Regions from separate parts of the Pseudoduganella sp. HUAS MS19 genome, predicted to be linked through region 4. Evidence: predicted binding sites of a transcription regulator. Region 4 holds the regulator's gene; each other region holds the start of a gene.
What was found. The regulator FNR, encoded in region 4, switches genes on or off when oxygen is low (the NO sensors DNR and NnrR bind a similar motif). The targets are predictions, from matches to a motif close to TTGATNNNNATCAA.
Positions count from the first base shown of each region.

Region 1: a site for FNR is predicted at 1,346-1,359, ahead of ACWBU6_RS24895 (ribonucleoside triphosphate reductase). Genes of this name have one in related genera too.
Region 2: a site for FNR is predicted at 1,692-1,705, ahead of ACWBU6_RS22765 (universal stress protein). Genes of this name have one in related genera too.
Region 3: a site for FNR is predicted at 1,858-1,871, ahead of ACWBU6_RS19615 (cation-translocating P-type ATPase). Genes of this name have one in related genera too.

Region 1 covers NZ_CM132133.1:5,423,666-5,426,870, forward strand. The annotation lists gene ACWBU6_RS24895 (ribonucleoside triphosphate reductase) at 1-1,256, opposite strand, end outside; gene ACWBU6_RS24900 (low molecular weight protein tyrosine phosphatase family protein) at 1,404-1,727, shown strand; gene ACWBU6_RS24905 (hypothetical protein) at 1,881-2,150, shown strand; gene ACWBU6_RS24910 (CPBP family intramembrane glutamic endopeptidase) at 2,215-2,745, shown strand; gene ACWBU6_RS24915 (CHASE domain-containing protein) at 2,746-3,205, opposite strand, start outside.
Region 2 covers NZ_CM132133.1:4,965,074-4,968,278, forward strand. The annotation lists gene ACWBU6_RS22755 (chemotaxis protein CheA) at 1-603, opposite strand, end outside; gene ACWBU6_RS22760 (protein phosphatase CheZ) at 603-1,445, opposite strand; gene ACWBU6_RS22765 (universal stress protein) at 1,790-2,257, shown strand; gene ACWBU6_RS22770 (response regulator) at 2,335-2,979, shown strand; gene ACWBU6_RS22775 (Crp/Fnr family transcriptional regulator) at 3,116-3,205, shown strand, end outside.
Region 3 covers NZ_CM132133.1:4,358,288-4,361,492, forward strand. The annotation lists gene ACWBU6_RS19615 (cation-translocating P-type ATPase) at 1-1,799, opposite strand, end outside; gene ACWBU6_RS19620 (MFS transporter) at 2,022-3,197, shown strand.
Region 4 covers NZ_CM132133.1:3,364,724-3,367,928, reverse strand. The annotation lists gene ACWBU6_RS15400 (bacteriohemerythrin) at 1-336, shown strand, start outside; gene ACWBU6_RS15395 (MerR family transcriptional regulator) at 382-834, shown strand; gene ACWBU6_RS15390 (carboxymuconolactone decarboxylase family protein) at 788-1,159, shown strand; gene fnr (fumarate/nitrate reduction transcriptional regulator Fnr) at 1,227-2,000, opposite strand; gene ACWBU6_RS15380 (response regulator) at 2,102-2,737, opposite strand; gene ACWBU6_RS15375 (ATP-binding response regulator) at 2,730-3,205, opposite strand, start outside.

The sequences.
Region 1 (3,205 bases), 2.1 Mb from region 4:
CGAACGTGATCCAGCAGGCGTATTGCCAACGCGGCGCCGGCTTCGGTCGTGATGTCTTCCGAGTCGCGGCTGAAGTTGCGGATCATTTCGTTGATGCCGTTCACGCCGAGCGTCGAGAAGTGGTTGCGCAGCGTGCCGAGGTAGCGTTTGGTGTAGGGGAACAGGCCGCCATCCATCAGGCGCTGGATCACCTGGCGTTTGATCTCCAGGCTGGTCTTGCCGAGTTCGAGCAATTCGTCCACGCGCGCAAGCAGCGCAGCTTCATCGCCCGCAAACAGGTAGCCAAGACGGGCGCAGTTCAGCGTCACTACGCCGAGCGAGCCGGTTTGTTCGGCCGAACCGAACAGGCCGTTGCCTCGCTTGAGCAGTTCGCGCAGGTCAAGCTGCAGCCGACAGCACATGGAACGGATCATGTTCGGCTTGAGTTCCGAATTCACGAAGTTCTGGAAGTACGGCAGGCCGTAGCGCGCAGTCATCTCGAACAGCAGTTCGGCGTTCGGGCTGTACCAGTTGAAGTCCGGCGTGATGTTGTAAGTCGGGATCGGGAAGGTGAATGCCCGGCCTTTGGCGTCGCCGCGCATCATCACTTCAATGTAGGCGCGATTGATCATATCCATCTCGGCCTGCAGGTCGCCGTAGGTGAAGGGCATTTCTTCGCCGGCGATCACCGGCACCTGCTCCTGGAGGTCTTCCGGACAAGTCCAGTCGAAAGTGAGATTGGTAAATGGTGTCTGCGTTCCCCAGCGTGACGGGACATTCAGGTTGTAGATCAGCTCCTGCATGGTTTGCAGGACCTGTTCATATTCCAGACTGTCCTTGCGTACGTAAGGCGCCATGTAGGTATCGAAGGAGCTGAATGCCTGCGCTCCGGCCCACTCGTTTTGCAGCGTGCCGAGGAAGTTCACGATCTGGCCGGCTGCGCTGGAGAGGTGCTTCGGTGGCGCCGATTCCACCTTTCCCGGCACGCCGTTCAGGCCTTCGTTCAGCAAGGTGCGCAACGACCATCCGGCGCAGTAACCTGCCAGCATGTCGAGGTCGTGGATGTGGATGTCGGCATTGCGGTGCGCCGCGCCGACTTCGCGCGGGTAGACGTGGTCGAGCCAGTAGTTGGCGATCATCTTGCCGGAGATGTTGAGGATCATGCCGCCCAGGGAGTAACCCTGGTTGGCATTGGCGTTCACGCGCCAATCGAGCTGCTGCAGGTATTCATCGATCGAGGACTGTACGTCCACCGTGGTCTTGCGGGTCGAATTCATCGTCTTGATAGTCTACATATTGTGTCAAAACGAATCTTACACACTAAATATAGTAATCGACGCCGCTAGAGTTCCGATTTTTGATTTCCTTGATCCAGTTTAAATTTGATAAGATTTGCGCATAACGAATAGCCAAGCCCCTACTTTGTGAAACGAGCACTTTTCATTTGCACCCAAAACCGCTTGCGCAGCCCGACGGCGGAACACATCTTTGCCGGTTGGCCGGATGTCGAGACCGATTCGGCAGGCCTGGGCAATGATGCCGACGTGCAGTTGTCGACCGAGCAGATAGCGTGGTCGAACATCATCTTCGTGATGGAGAAGGCCCATCGCAACCGCCTCTCCCGGAATTTCAGGGCTCACCTGAACGGCAAGCGCGTGATCTGCCTCGACATCCCTGATGATTACGAGTACATGCAGCCCGAATTGATCCGCCTTCTGGAAGCTAAGGCCGGCAAGTTCTTGCGCTAAACGTGGCTGCCTTTCGCATATGTCCAATCATTCGATCGCTCAGCTTGGACGCAGCCCAAACGATGCACCCGCCGGCGCACGTCCCGCCACGGCCCAGTTCAAACGCATTAACCGGGAGCAGCGCTACAAAAGGAGCGGTCCAGGCTATTTGTTATGCTGGACCTTCTCGCCAAGCGGAGAATGACGATGCCTAACAGGAGCATTGATGGCTATGAGATCGAATTCACCGGCGAACTGCTGGAAGGTACGAAGCTATGGGGCGCCTATGTATCCATCTTCGCCCCTTCTGCGAACCCGATGCATATGACGCATGTCTATCCAAAGCGTCGCGTGTCGGCGGACCTCACCTTATTGGACCAGCAAGCCGCCGAAGCCGAGGCCGAACGCGCCGCATTGAAAATCCTTGAAGACTTGCGCTCCTGATTTTATGCAGAGAAATCCAAACACCCGATTCACCCTGGCCCGGCAGCTTCGCACCTGCGCTATCATGTCCGCAATCGCGGTCGCCATCATCGCGTTGCTCCACGATAAACCCTACCTGTCCAAGCTACATGCCGGCATGCCGTTGCTGCTGCAAGCCGGCATAGGCCTGACGGTTGGCTTACTGTATTGGGCGTTCGGCGTCATCGGTTTCAAGTATGCCGCAGCACGAAAGACAAACCGATCTACTGTTGAAAGCTACAGCCGCCTGGACTTGAGCGGCTGGAACCCCGTCTGGATCGCATTGGCAGCGGGCTTTGGCGAAGAGCTGTTATTCCGCGGAGCGTTGCAACCCCTTCTTGGCATCTGGTTCACTTCCGCGCTATTCGTCCTCGCGCACACGAGGGCTTACAAGTTCAATGAGCTGACCGGGCGGGTGCTGATCCAGGCTGGCAGCGTCTTTGTCGTAAGCGTCTTCTTCGGCTACATTACGCAGTATGTCGGGCTACTCGCCGCGATGGTCATTCATGCCGCTATCGACATCGTCGGCCTGTACGCAATCCGCCGCATGGCATCTCAAACGCCGGCAGTTGCCTGACTACTGCGCGTGCAGCAGGTCGTTCTCCGCGAGTTCGTCTTTTGCGGGAGCGTTGCGGGGCAAGGTGATGATTACGGTCGTACCTTTTCCGACCTCGGAATCGACGTGGATGGTTCCGCGCAAGACACCGGTAACAAGGTTGTAGACGATATTCATGCCGAGCCCAGAACCGCCCTGCCCCATTTTCGTGGTGAAGAAGGGATCGTACACCTGGCGCAGGGTACGTGCGCTCATGCCATTGCCGTCGTCGGCGAAGCGCAGTTCGACATTTTCCTCGTCCATTTCAACAGCGCTGATCGTGATGCGGCCGGATTCGCGTCCTTCAAAGGCATGCATGATGGCGTTCTGAATCAGGTTACTCAACACCTGTCCAATGCTGCCGGGATAGGAGATAAAGGTCAGCGTCTCCGGCATCCACACCTTCACCTCGCAATTGGCACGGCGCAGCTGGGCCGAATAG
Region 2 (3,205 bases), 1.6 Mb from region 4:
TGCGGCAGCATGGGCAGCAGCCACGCCTTCGGCGCGCGCGTCCACTGCAGGACGCACATAAGTGCCAGGCGGCACCACGGCTTCGTACATGCCCTCCCAGTCCAGGCCATCGGCGGACGGCGCCGCGGCAGGCACGGCGCCTGCTGCGGCGGGCGCCGGTGCGGGCGCCGCAGCGGCCGGCGCGGCGGCTGGCTTGGCCTTGCCGGCAGCGGAGCTGGCCTTGCCTTCGATCGCATCCTTCAGGATCGCTTCCAGGTCGGCCGGCATGGGCGCCAACTGGTCCGGCGCGGTGCCGTTATTCAGGTCGGTCAGCTGGTCGGCCACGAAGCCGGAAGCCTGCAGCGCCGCCTCGATCGACAGCGGCGTGACCGGCGCGGCGCCGGTGCGCAGCGCGTCGAACAGGTTCTCGGTCAGATGGCAGGCCGACACCAGCGCGCCGAGGTTCATGAAGCCGGCGCCACCCTTGATGGTGTGGAACGAACGGAAAACTGCGTTCAGCGTTTCCTTGTTGTCAGGGTCACGTTCGAGGCGCAGCAAGTGCTCTTCGACGTTGACGGCCAGGTCCATGGCCTCGACAACGAACTCCTTGAGCATATCGTCCATTAGAACCCCAGGTCGGCAAGCAGGTCATCGACGCTGTCCTGATTCAGGGCTTCCGACGGAACGGACGGACCTGACATCAGCGACACCTCTTTCTGCGCAATCTTCTCGCGCACATCGGCCGGCGCATTGTCCTTCAGCAGTTGCGCCAGCTCGGATTCGACCTTCTTGGTGATGGCAACGACCTTCTTGATCAACTGGCCAGTGATGTCCTGGAAGTCCTGGGCCATCATGATTTCCAGCAGGCGGGCCTTTTCCGCCTCCGTTGCTTGCGCTACCTTGCTGGCAAAGGTGCGCGAGTCGCCCGCCAGCGCCTTGAATTCCTCAATGCTCAGCTTGCCGGCGAACAGGTCCGCCCAGCGATCTTCCATGTCCTTGGCTTGCTTGGACAGCACTTCCTGCGCCGGCATACCGTCGTCCAGGGTGTTCAGAACCTTATTGGCGGCCTGCTCGGTCAGCGAGGCGACGTATTCCAAGCGGTCCTGGGCATCCACGATCTGGGTGGACGCTTCGGTCAGGGCCTTGTCGTAGCCCAGTTCGCGCAGCGAGTCGTGCAGCAGGCGCACGATGCCGCCCAGGCGCTCGAACATGCCGTCCGCATGCTCGCCGCCTTCGGCCGGCGCATCGCCAGGCGAAGCCGGCGCCGGCGCCGCTGCGGGCGCGGCAGGGGCGGCCGTTTTGTTGGACGCGGCTACGGAATCAAACAGGCTTTCCAGGTCATCGGAATCGCCCGACTCGGGTGCCGCAGCGGCCGGAGCCGGCGCTGGAGCAGGTGCAGGCGCATTCGCCCGTTGCGCGGATACTTCCTCAAATAATGCATCGAAATCATCAGCGGCGTCGGTCATAATTCCTGCTTCTCCATAATTTTCAAAAGTTCCTGCTGCCGAAAAAATGTGTCAAATTTGACGCTCGGCAATACATAAGGCACTCACGCGAGTGTAACAGGGGCGCCCCCCCGAGTTCAATCTCTTAGATGAAGCCAAATCGCCCTCCAAGTGTACTGTTGTATTTGCGGATCGTGTGAAATACACGCTGCAAGCCCCTGAAATGACGGGAATTTGCGCGATCTGCCATGTCCTCGTGACAGTTTCTTGATAATTATCAACTCTTTACAGCAGAACAATACTGCCAAACGGGGCTACAATGAAGGCAGGAACTGGCTCTTTTAATAGTTAAAGGAGGCTGAGATATGTATCGGAAAATCCTGATAACGACGGACGGCTCGGCCGTTTCCAGCAAGACCGCCTGCGCCGGGGTCGAGTTCGCCCAGCAGCTCGGTGCGGAAGTGCTGGCCCTGTTCGTGGCGCCGGAATACCAGTACCCGATTTACGTGGAAATCATTCCGCCCAGCTACCCGAGCGAAGAAGAGTACCGGGCGGCAATGCAGCGCGCCGGCAACGAGCATGTTCAGTCTATCCTTGAGTCTTGCGCGAAAAAAGGCGTGCGGGCGGAAGGGATGACGGCGTTTGCCGAAAGCGCAGCGCTGAAGATCGTCGACGTGGCTGGACAGTGCGGCTGCGACCTGATCTTCATCGGCTCGCATGGCCGCAGCGGCTGGGGGCAACTCCTGCTGGGCAGCGTGACCAACAAGGTGCTGTCGCACGCCAAGATCCCGGTGCTGGTGCACCGCCTGATCAAGGATCCGCGCCCGGCCTGAACGGCCTGGCGTTACCACGCGCTCCGGCCCGCCGGGCCGGAGTGTGAAGACGAGTATTGTTAAATTTTTGAGGAACTATGATTCGAATTGTCATTGCCGACGACCACACCATCATGCGCGAAGGGCTCAAGCGCATTCTTGACGGGGCTCCCGACATCGACATCGTAGGCGAAGCCATCGACGGCTTTGAAGTCCTCAACCATATCCGCCAGGGCGGCTTCGACCTGTTGCTGCTCGACCTGTCCATGCCCGGACGCAGCGGTGTCGACCTGATCCGCCAGATCCGCAGCGAATCGCCCAAGCTGGCCATCCTGATCCTCACCATGCACGAGGAAGAGCAATACGCGGTGCGCGCCATCCGCGCCGGCGCCCAGGGCTATCTGACCAAGGAAAGCGCCGGCACCCAGCTGGTGGGCGCCATCCGCAAGGTCGCTTCCGGCCGCCCCTACATCTCCACCGAAGTGGCCGAGCAACTGGCGCTGAACATCATGCAGCCGGCCGAAACGCTGTTGCATAAACAGCTGTCGGACCGCGAATTCGAAGTGTTTTCACTGCTGGTGTCGGGAAAATCCATCACCGAAATCGCCAACGGCCTGCATTTGAGCGTGAAAACCGTGAGCACCCACAAGACCCGCATCATGCAGAAGATGGGGATGGCCTCGCTCTCGGAAATGGTCCAGTACGCAGTGGCGCACAAGCTGCTGACCCCGTTCAAGGCATGATTGACAAGGTTGATTTTAGGATAATTCCTACAGTGGCCCTCTACCCTCCTACGGGCATATTCAGCAACGACTGATATTTTTCCCACATTCACGTTGGCATACTGAAACCATTCCGTTTGGGAACCAGGAGATCAGCATGCTCTCAACGCAACCCGTGTCCCATGAGGCCGGCCGCCAGCGGCAAGGCCGTTTGTGGTCCAACCTGAAAGAAGTGTGCGAACTGCTG
Region 3 (3,205 bases), 990 kb from region 4:
GCCACATCCGTGCCGCGCTGGCCCATGGCGATGCCGACGTGGGCCGATTTCAGCGCCGGCGCGTCGTTCACGCCGTCGCCCGTCATGGCCACCACTTCGCCATTGGCCTTCAACGCTTCGACGATGCGCAGTTTCTGCATCGGACTGATACGCGCGCATACCGTGGCGCTGGACAGGCGCTCACGCAGGGCGCTTTCGTCCATCTGCTCCAGCTCCCCGCCTGTCAGCACCCGGCGGGCGGGCAATCCGGCGCGCTGCGCAATACTGCCGGCCGTCGCCGGATAGTCGCCGGTGATCATGAGCACGCGGATGCCGGCGGCATGGCATTGCCCGATCGCGTCCGGCACTTCGGCGCGCAAGGGGTCGGCCAGGCCCATCAGGCCGAGGAAGGCGTAGCTGAAACCGTCCTGCGCCGCCGGCAGCAAGCCGGCCGCATGCTGCGCCCGCGCCACGCCAAGCACCCGCAAACCTTGCGCCGCCATGCGGTCGGCGGCAGCGCGCAGGGCCGCCATCTGTCCTTCATCGAGCCGGCACAACGCGCCGATGGTTTCGGGCGCGCCCTTGGCGGCCACGGTGGCCAGGTCGGCCTCACCCTCATCCCATACCTGCGTCATGGCGCGCAGGCCGCTCGACAACGGGTACTCGCGCAGCAATCCATCCTGGCGCGTGCCTCCCGCCAGGGCATGAAAGGCCTGCTCCATCGGATCGCTGGCGCGCGGCTTGCTGGCCAGGGCGGCAAAGCGCACCAGCTCGTCGAACGCAGCCGGCAGCCCGGTCTGGAAGGCATGCGGCAACTGCAGGAACTCGCCCTCGGCATACAACTGTTCGACGCCCATCCGGTTCTCCGTCAGGGTGCCGGTCTTATCGGTGCACAGCACGGTAATCGAACCGAGCGCCTCGATCGAAGCCAGGCGCCGCGTCAATACCTGCACGCGCGCCATGCGCCAGGCGCCAATGGCGAGGAATACCGTCATGATGACCGGGAATTCGGCCGGCAGCAGCGACATCGTCAAGGCAATCCCGGCCAGGATGGCCGCCAGCCAGCCCCCGCCTTGCAAGCCATACAGCAGGACGGCCAGCAAGCTCACGGCCACGGCCGCCACCGCCATCAGGCGCGTCATGCGGTTGGCATCGCGCTGCATGGGCGACGGCTCGCCGCCCACCGCCTGCAGGCTGCGCCCGATCCTGCCCAGCTCCGTGCGGGGCCCGGTGGCGTTCACGCGCGCCAGGCCGTCGCCTTGCAGGACCAGCGATCCCGACCACAGGTAAGGCGTCTCGTCGCCGCCCGGCGCGGCTGGCGGCAGCGGGCCATCGGCGACGCACTTGGCAACTGCCATTGATTCGCCGGTCAACTGCGATTCGTCGACCCGCAGGCCGGTGGCCTGCAGCAGCACGGCATCGGCAGCCACGCGGTCGCCCTCCGCCAGCAACAGCAAATCACCCGCCACCACCTCGCTGCCGGCAATGCGCAGCGCACGGCCCTCGCGCAGCACCAGCGCACGCGGCGAACTGAGATCGCGCAAGGCTTGCAAGGCACGCTCGGTACGCCCCTCCTGGAACAGCGCCAGGCCGATGGTCAGGGCCGCCATCGCCAGCAGCGCGGCGCCTTCCTGCCAGTCGCCCAGCACCAGGTACAGCACGGCGGCGCCCAGCAACAGCAGGAACATCGGCTCGCTCACCGTATGCAGCAGCAAGGCCGCCATGCGCTGCTGCGCTTGCGGCAGGCTGTTCGGCCCCTGTTCGGCCAGCCTGCGCCGCGCTTCTTCATGGGACAAACCCTGCAATCCCGGCTCTTGCATGCTGGTCCTCCAGGACGTGATCATCCGCCCACCTTAGCGCTGCAGCTGCGCCATGCACATGATCAAGGTCAAGTTCGGCCGGATTGGGCAACCAGCACCGGCCTCGGGATGCAGGGACAATTATTGAATCAAAGTCAAAAGTGTTTAGCGCATACAGGGCTTAATCAGCAAATATTGCCCCGGTACACTGCGATCCATTGAAAACTCCATGAGTCCATTCCCATGCGATCCACTACCGCCCTGTTAGCCCTTGCCACTGGCGCCTTTGCCATCGGCACCACCGAATTCACCCCGATGGGCCTGCTGCCCGTGATTGCCGACGGCGTCCAGGTCAGCATCCCGACCGCCGGCATGCTGGTTTCGGCCTATGCCGTGGGCGTCATGGCCGGCGCCCCGGTGATGACTTTGCTGTTCAGCCGTTTCGGCAAGCGCGCCGCCCTGATGGCGCTGATGCTGATTTTCACCGTGGGCAACCTGCTGTCGGCCTTTGCGCCAGGCTATACCACCCTGCTGCTATCGCGCCTGATCACCAGCCTGAACCACGGTGCCTTCTTCGGCATCGGCGCCGTGGTGGCGGCCAGCGTGGTACCGAAGGAAAAACAGGCAAGCGCCATCGCGGCCATGTTCATGGGCCTGACCCTGGCCAATATCGGCGGCGTGCCGGCCGCCACCTGGATCGGCCAGCAAGTCGGCTGGCGCGTCGCCTTCGGCGGCACCGCCGTGCTGGGGCTGGTCACCATCGCAGCACTCTGGATGGCCTTGCCGAAGGGCGAACCTGGCACGCCGCCAGACGTGCGCCGCGAATTGAAAGTGCTGACGCGCCCCGAAGTGCTGTTGGCAATGGGCACTACCGTGATGGGCTCCGGCGCCATGTTTGCGCTCTACACCTACGTGGCGCCAATCCTGGCTGAAATCACCCATGCCACGCCTGGCTTCGTCGCCTTGGCCCTGGTCTTGATCGGCATCGGCTTCACAATCGGCAACAGCCTTGGCGGCCGCCTGGCCGACTGGTCGCTCGATGGCGCCACCAAGCTGATTCTCGCGGCCCTCGCCCTCACCATGGCTGTGCTGCCGCTGGCGATGACGACCGAAACCGGTGCTGCCATTGGCCTCGTGGTCTGGGGCGCCGCCGCTTTCGGCATCGTACCGCCGGTGCAGATGCGTGTCATGCAGGCAGCGGCGCAGGCACCTGGCCTGGCCTCTTCGGTCAACGTCGGCGCCTTCAATCTGGGTAATGCGCTTGGCGCCGCCCTGGGCGGCGTGGTGATCGGCCAGGGCCTGGGGTATGCCGCGGTGCCGCTGGTTGGCGCGGCACTGGCCGCCGGTGGCCTGGCGCTGGTCTGGCTTGGCAATGCGGGCCGCCGTGATGCATCGGCTTCCGCCGCTTCCTCGATTTGAGCAGGGAG
Region 4 (3,205 bases):
GACCAGTCGCACCGCATCGTTTTCGACATGCTGGAGGCGATGGCTGCCCTGCCGCGCCCCGCCTTCGACACGGCCTGCCGCGACCTGGCCGCCGAAATCCTCGAGCACCTGCGCGAGGAAAACCGGCTGATGGAGCGTATCGCCTATCCCGCCGCCCAGGCACACCGCGCCGCCCACGGCAACTTGCTCGAGAAGGTTGCGCGCGTCCTGCGCCTGCTGAAGGACAACGAGGAAGCCACCGCACGCGGCATCATCCGCACCTTGCCGGACTGGCTTGCGGCCCACATCAACACCATGGATCTCGCGCTGGCAGTTGCGGCATCGAAGCTGGCGTAATAAAGTGCTTGACTTCGAGTGCACTCAAACTTTTACGATCCCCCCATGGAATCGCACCTGAGCATAGACGAAGTATCCAAGCGCACCGGCCTCACGGCACATACCCTCCGCTACTACGAGCGAATCGGGCTGATAGCCCCGGTCAATCGGGCGGCGGGTGGCCAGCGGCGCTACCTGGCATCGGACCTTGCCTGGATCGAATTCCTGCTGCGCTTGCGAACGACCCATATGCCAATCGGCAAAATGCAATCGTTCGCCAAGCTTCGCGGCGCCGGGGACTCGACGGTGCCGGCACGGCGCCGGCTGCTGGAGGAGCACATGCAGGACGTTCTTGCCGAAATCGAGGCGATGCGGCAATCCGCTGCATCGCTGCAGGCCAAGATCGCGTATTACCGCTCGCTGGAGCAGTCCCTGGCGTCGAATCCAACCACCACCGATGGAGGAAACGCTGATGAACATGGAAAACCGCTACGAACGCGGGCTCGCAAAACTGCGTGAAGTCGACGGCCAGGCCGGCGAGCGTGTCGTGCAGAGCCTGGAAGATATCGCCCCGGACTTTGCCCGCTACCTGATCGAATTCCCCTTTGGGGACATCTATTCGCGCCCCGGCCTGGATCTGAGATCGCGCGAGATCGCCGTGGTGGCGGCCCTGACCGCCATGGGCAACGCCACACCTCAGCTCAAAGTGCACATCCACGCCGCCCTCAACGTCGGCGTAAGCCGGGACGAGATTGTGGAGACCATCATGCAAATGGCAGTCTATGCCGGCTTCCCCGCCGCCCTTAACGGGCTGCTGGCCGCCAAAGAAGTCTTCGCGCAATAAACAAGAAAAAAGGGGCAGCGAGAGCTGCCCCATACACCCCCTACAGGTGAGAAAAACGGTGCGTGGCTTAAGCCACCGCGAGCTCCTGCGCCATGCCGCCTGAAGACATGGCCTCGAGTTTGGAGCGGTCGGTGATGCGCAAGTCGCGGTTTTGCAGGACGATCGAGCCGTCCTGGCGCAGCCGGGCCAACTGGCGGCTCACGCTTTCCACGGTCAGGCCGAGGTAGCCGCCGATGTCTTCACGCGACATGCGCAGCTGGAAGCTGGTCGACGAGTAGCCGCGCTGGGCGTAGCGGCCGGCCAGGTTCAGCAGGAACATTGCCAGGCGCTGCTCGGCGCGCATATGGCTCAGGAACAGCATCACCGACTGCTCGCGCTGGATCTCGCGGCTCATGGTGCGGTGGAACTGCTGCAGCAGGCCGGGGATCTGCATCACCAGCTCTTGCAGCCGGTTGAAAGGGATCTCACAGACTTCGCTGTCTTCCAGTGCCACGGCATTGCAGGAGTGCTGGCCATTGCCGATGGCTTCCATCCCCAGCAGGTCGCCGGCCATGTGGAAGCCGCCGATCGTCTGTTCGCCGCGCTGGTTTACCTGCACGGTCTTGAAGTGGCCGAAGCGCACGGCATACAGGCTGTGGAAGCTGTCGCCGGTCTTGTACAGCGGCTCGTCGCGGTTCACGCGGCGGCGGCGCGAGATGATCTGGTCAAGGCGGGCCACATCGTCATCGGCCAGGCCCTGAGGCAAGCAAAGGCGGTTGAAACTGCACAGCGAGCATTTTGCTGCGACAGGTGCGCAGGATTTGGCGGCGTTTGCAGGGGTGATTGGGATGACCGGGCTCATTTAGCTGCTCCTTGTTTTCGATGGAAGCAGTATCGCGCCCGGCATCATTTCCCGGTATCAAGCATCCTGTGTAGTTGCTGTAGTGGTTCCCCTACAGCGATTCAGATCAGGCCATGCTCGAGGGCGTAGCGGGTCAGCTCGGCATTGCTGGACATGCCCATCTTCTCGAGGATGCGGCTGCGATAGGTTGTCACGGTGTTAGGACTGAGGTGCAGTTTTTCCCCTATCCGCACCAACGACTCGCCCTGGGCGATCAGTTTGAATACTTCCAGCTCGCGGTTGGACAGCTCTTCGTGGTCGCCGCTGGGGCCGCCACCAACCAGTGTTGCCAACTTTTCAAGCAAGGCCGGGCTGACATGCTTGCCGCCCGAGGCGGCCTTGCGCACCGCCTCGATCAGTGTCGAAGTCGGTGCATCCTTGGTCAGGTAGCCCGAGGCCCCGGATTTCAGCGCCCGCACCGCATAAATCTCTTCCGAATAGGTGCTCAGCACCAGCACCGCCATGCGCGGGCATTCGCTGCGCAGGGTCTTGAGCAGGTCCAGCCCGTTCTTGCCCGGCATCTTGATGTCGACCAGCGCCACGTCGAAACTGCGTTCCCCCACGCGTTGCATGGCTTCCACCGCAGTCCCCGCCTCGCCCTCCACGCTGATGTCGGCCGCAGTGCCCAGCATCAGGCGCACGCCGTTGCGCGCAATCGCATGGTCGTCGACCAGCAAAACGGTGATCTTGTCACCCATTCTTGTCCTCCAAAGGCAGGCGCAGCTGCAAGGTGGTGCCCTGCCCGGCCTTGCCGCTGATAGTCAATTCGCCGGCGAAGCGGCGCGTTCGTTCATGCATGCCGAACAGGCCCCAGGATTCGCGGTCCGACAGCCCGGCGCTTTCGATGCCCTTGCCGTTGTCTTCCACGCGCAGCACCACGTTCGCGCCGTCGGTGTCCACGATCACGCGCGCCTCGCTGGCTTCGGCATGGCGCACCACATTGGTCAGCGCTTCCTGCGCGACCCGGAACAACATCGTGCTGCGCTCGGCATCCAGCTCCAGCGCCTGCGCTTCGGGCGCGATACTGCAGGTGCATTGCAGGCCGCTGCGCTGGGCCACCTGCTCCGCGTACCATTCGAGTGCCGGCCAGATGCCCAACTGATCCAGGACGCTAGGCCGCAAGTCGGTGATCACGCGGCGCACGGTTTCGATCGCATCCTGCGCCA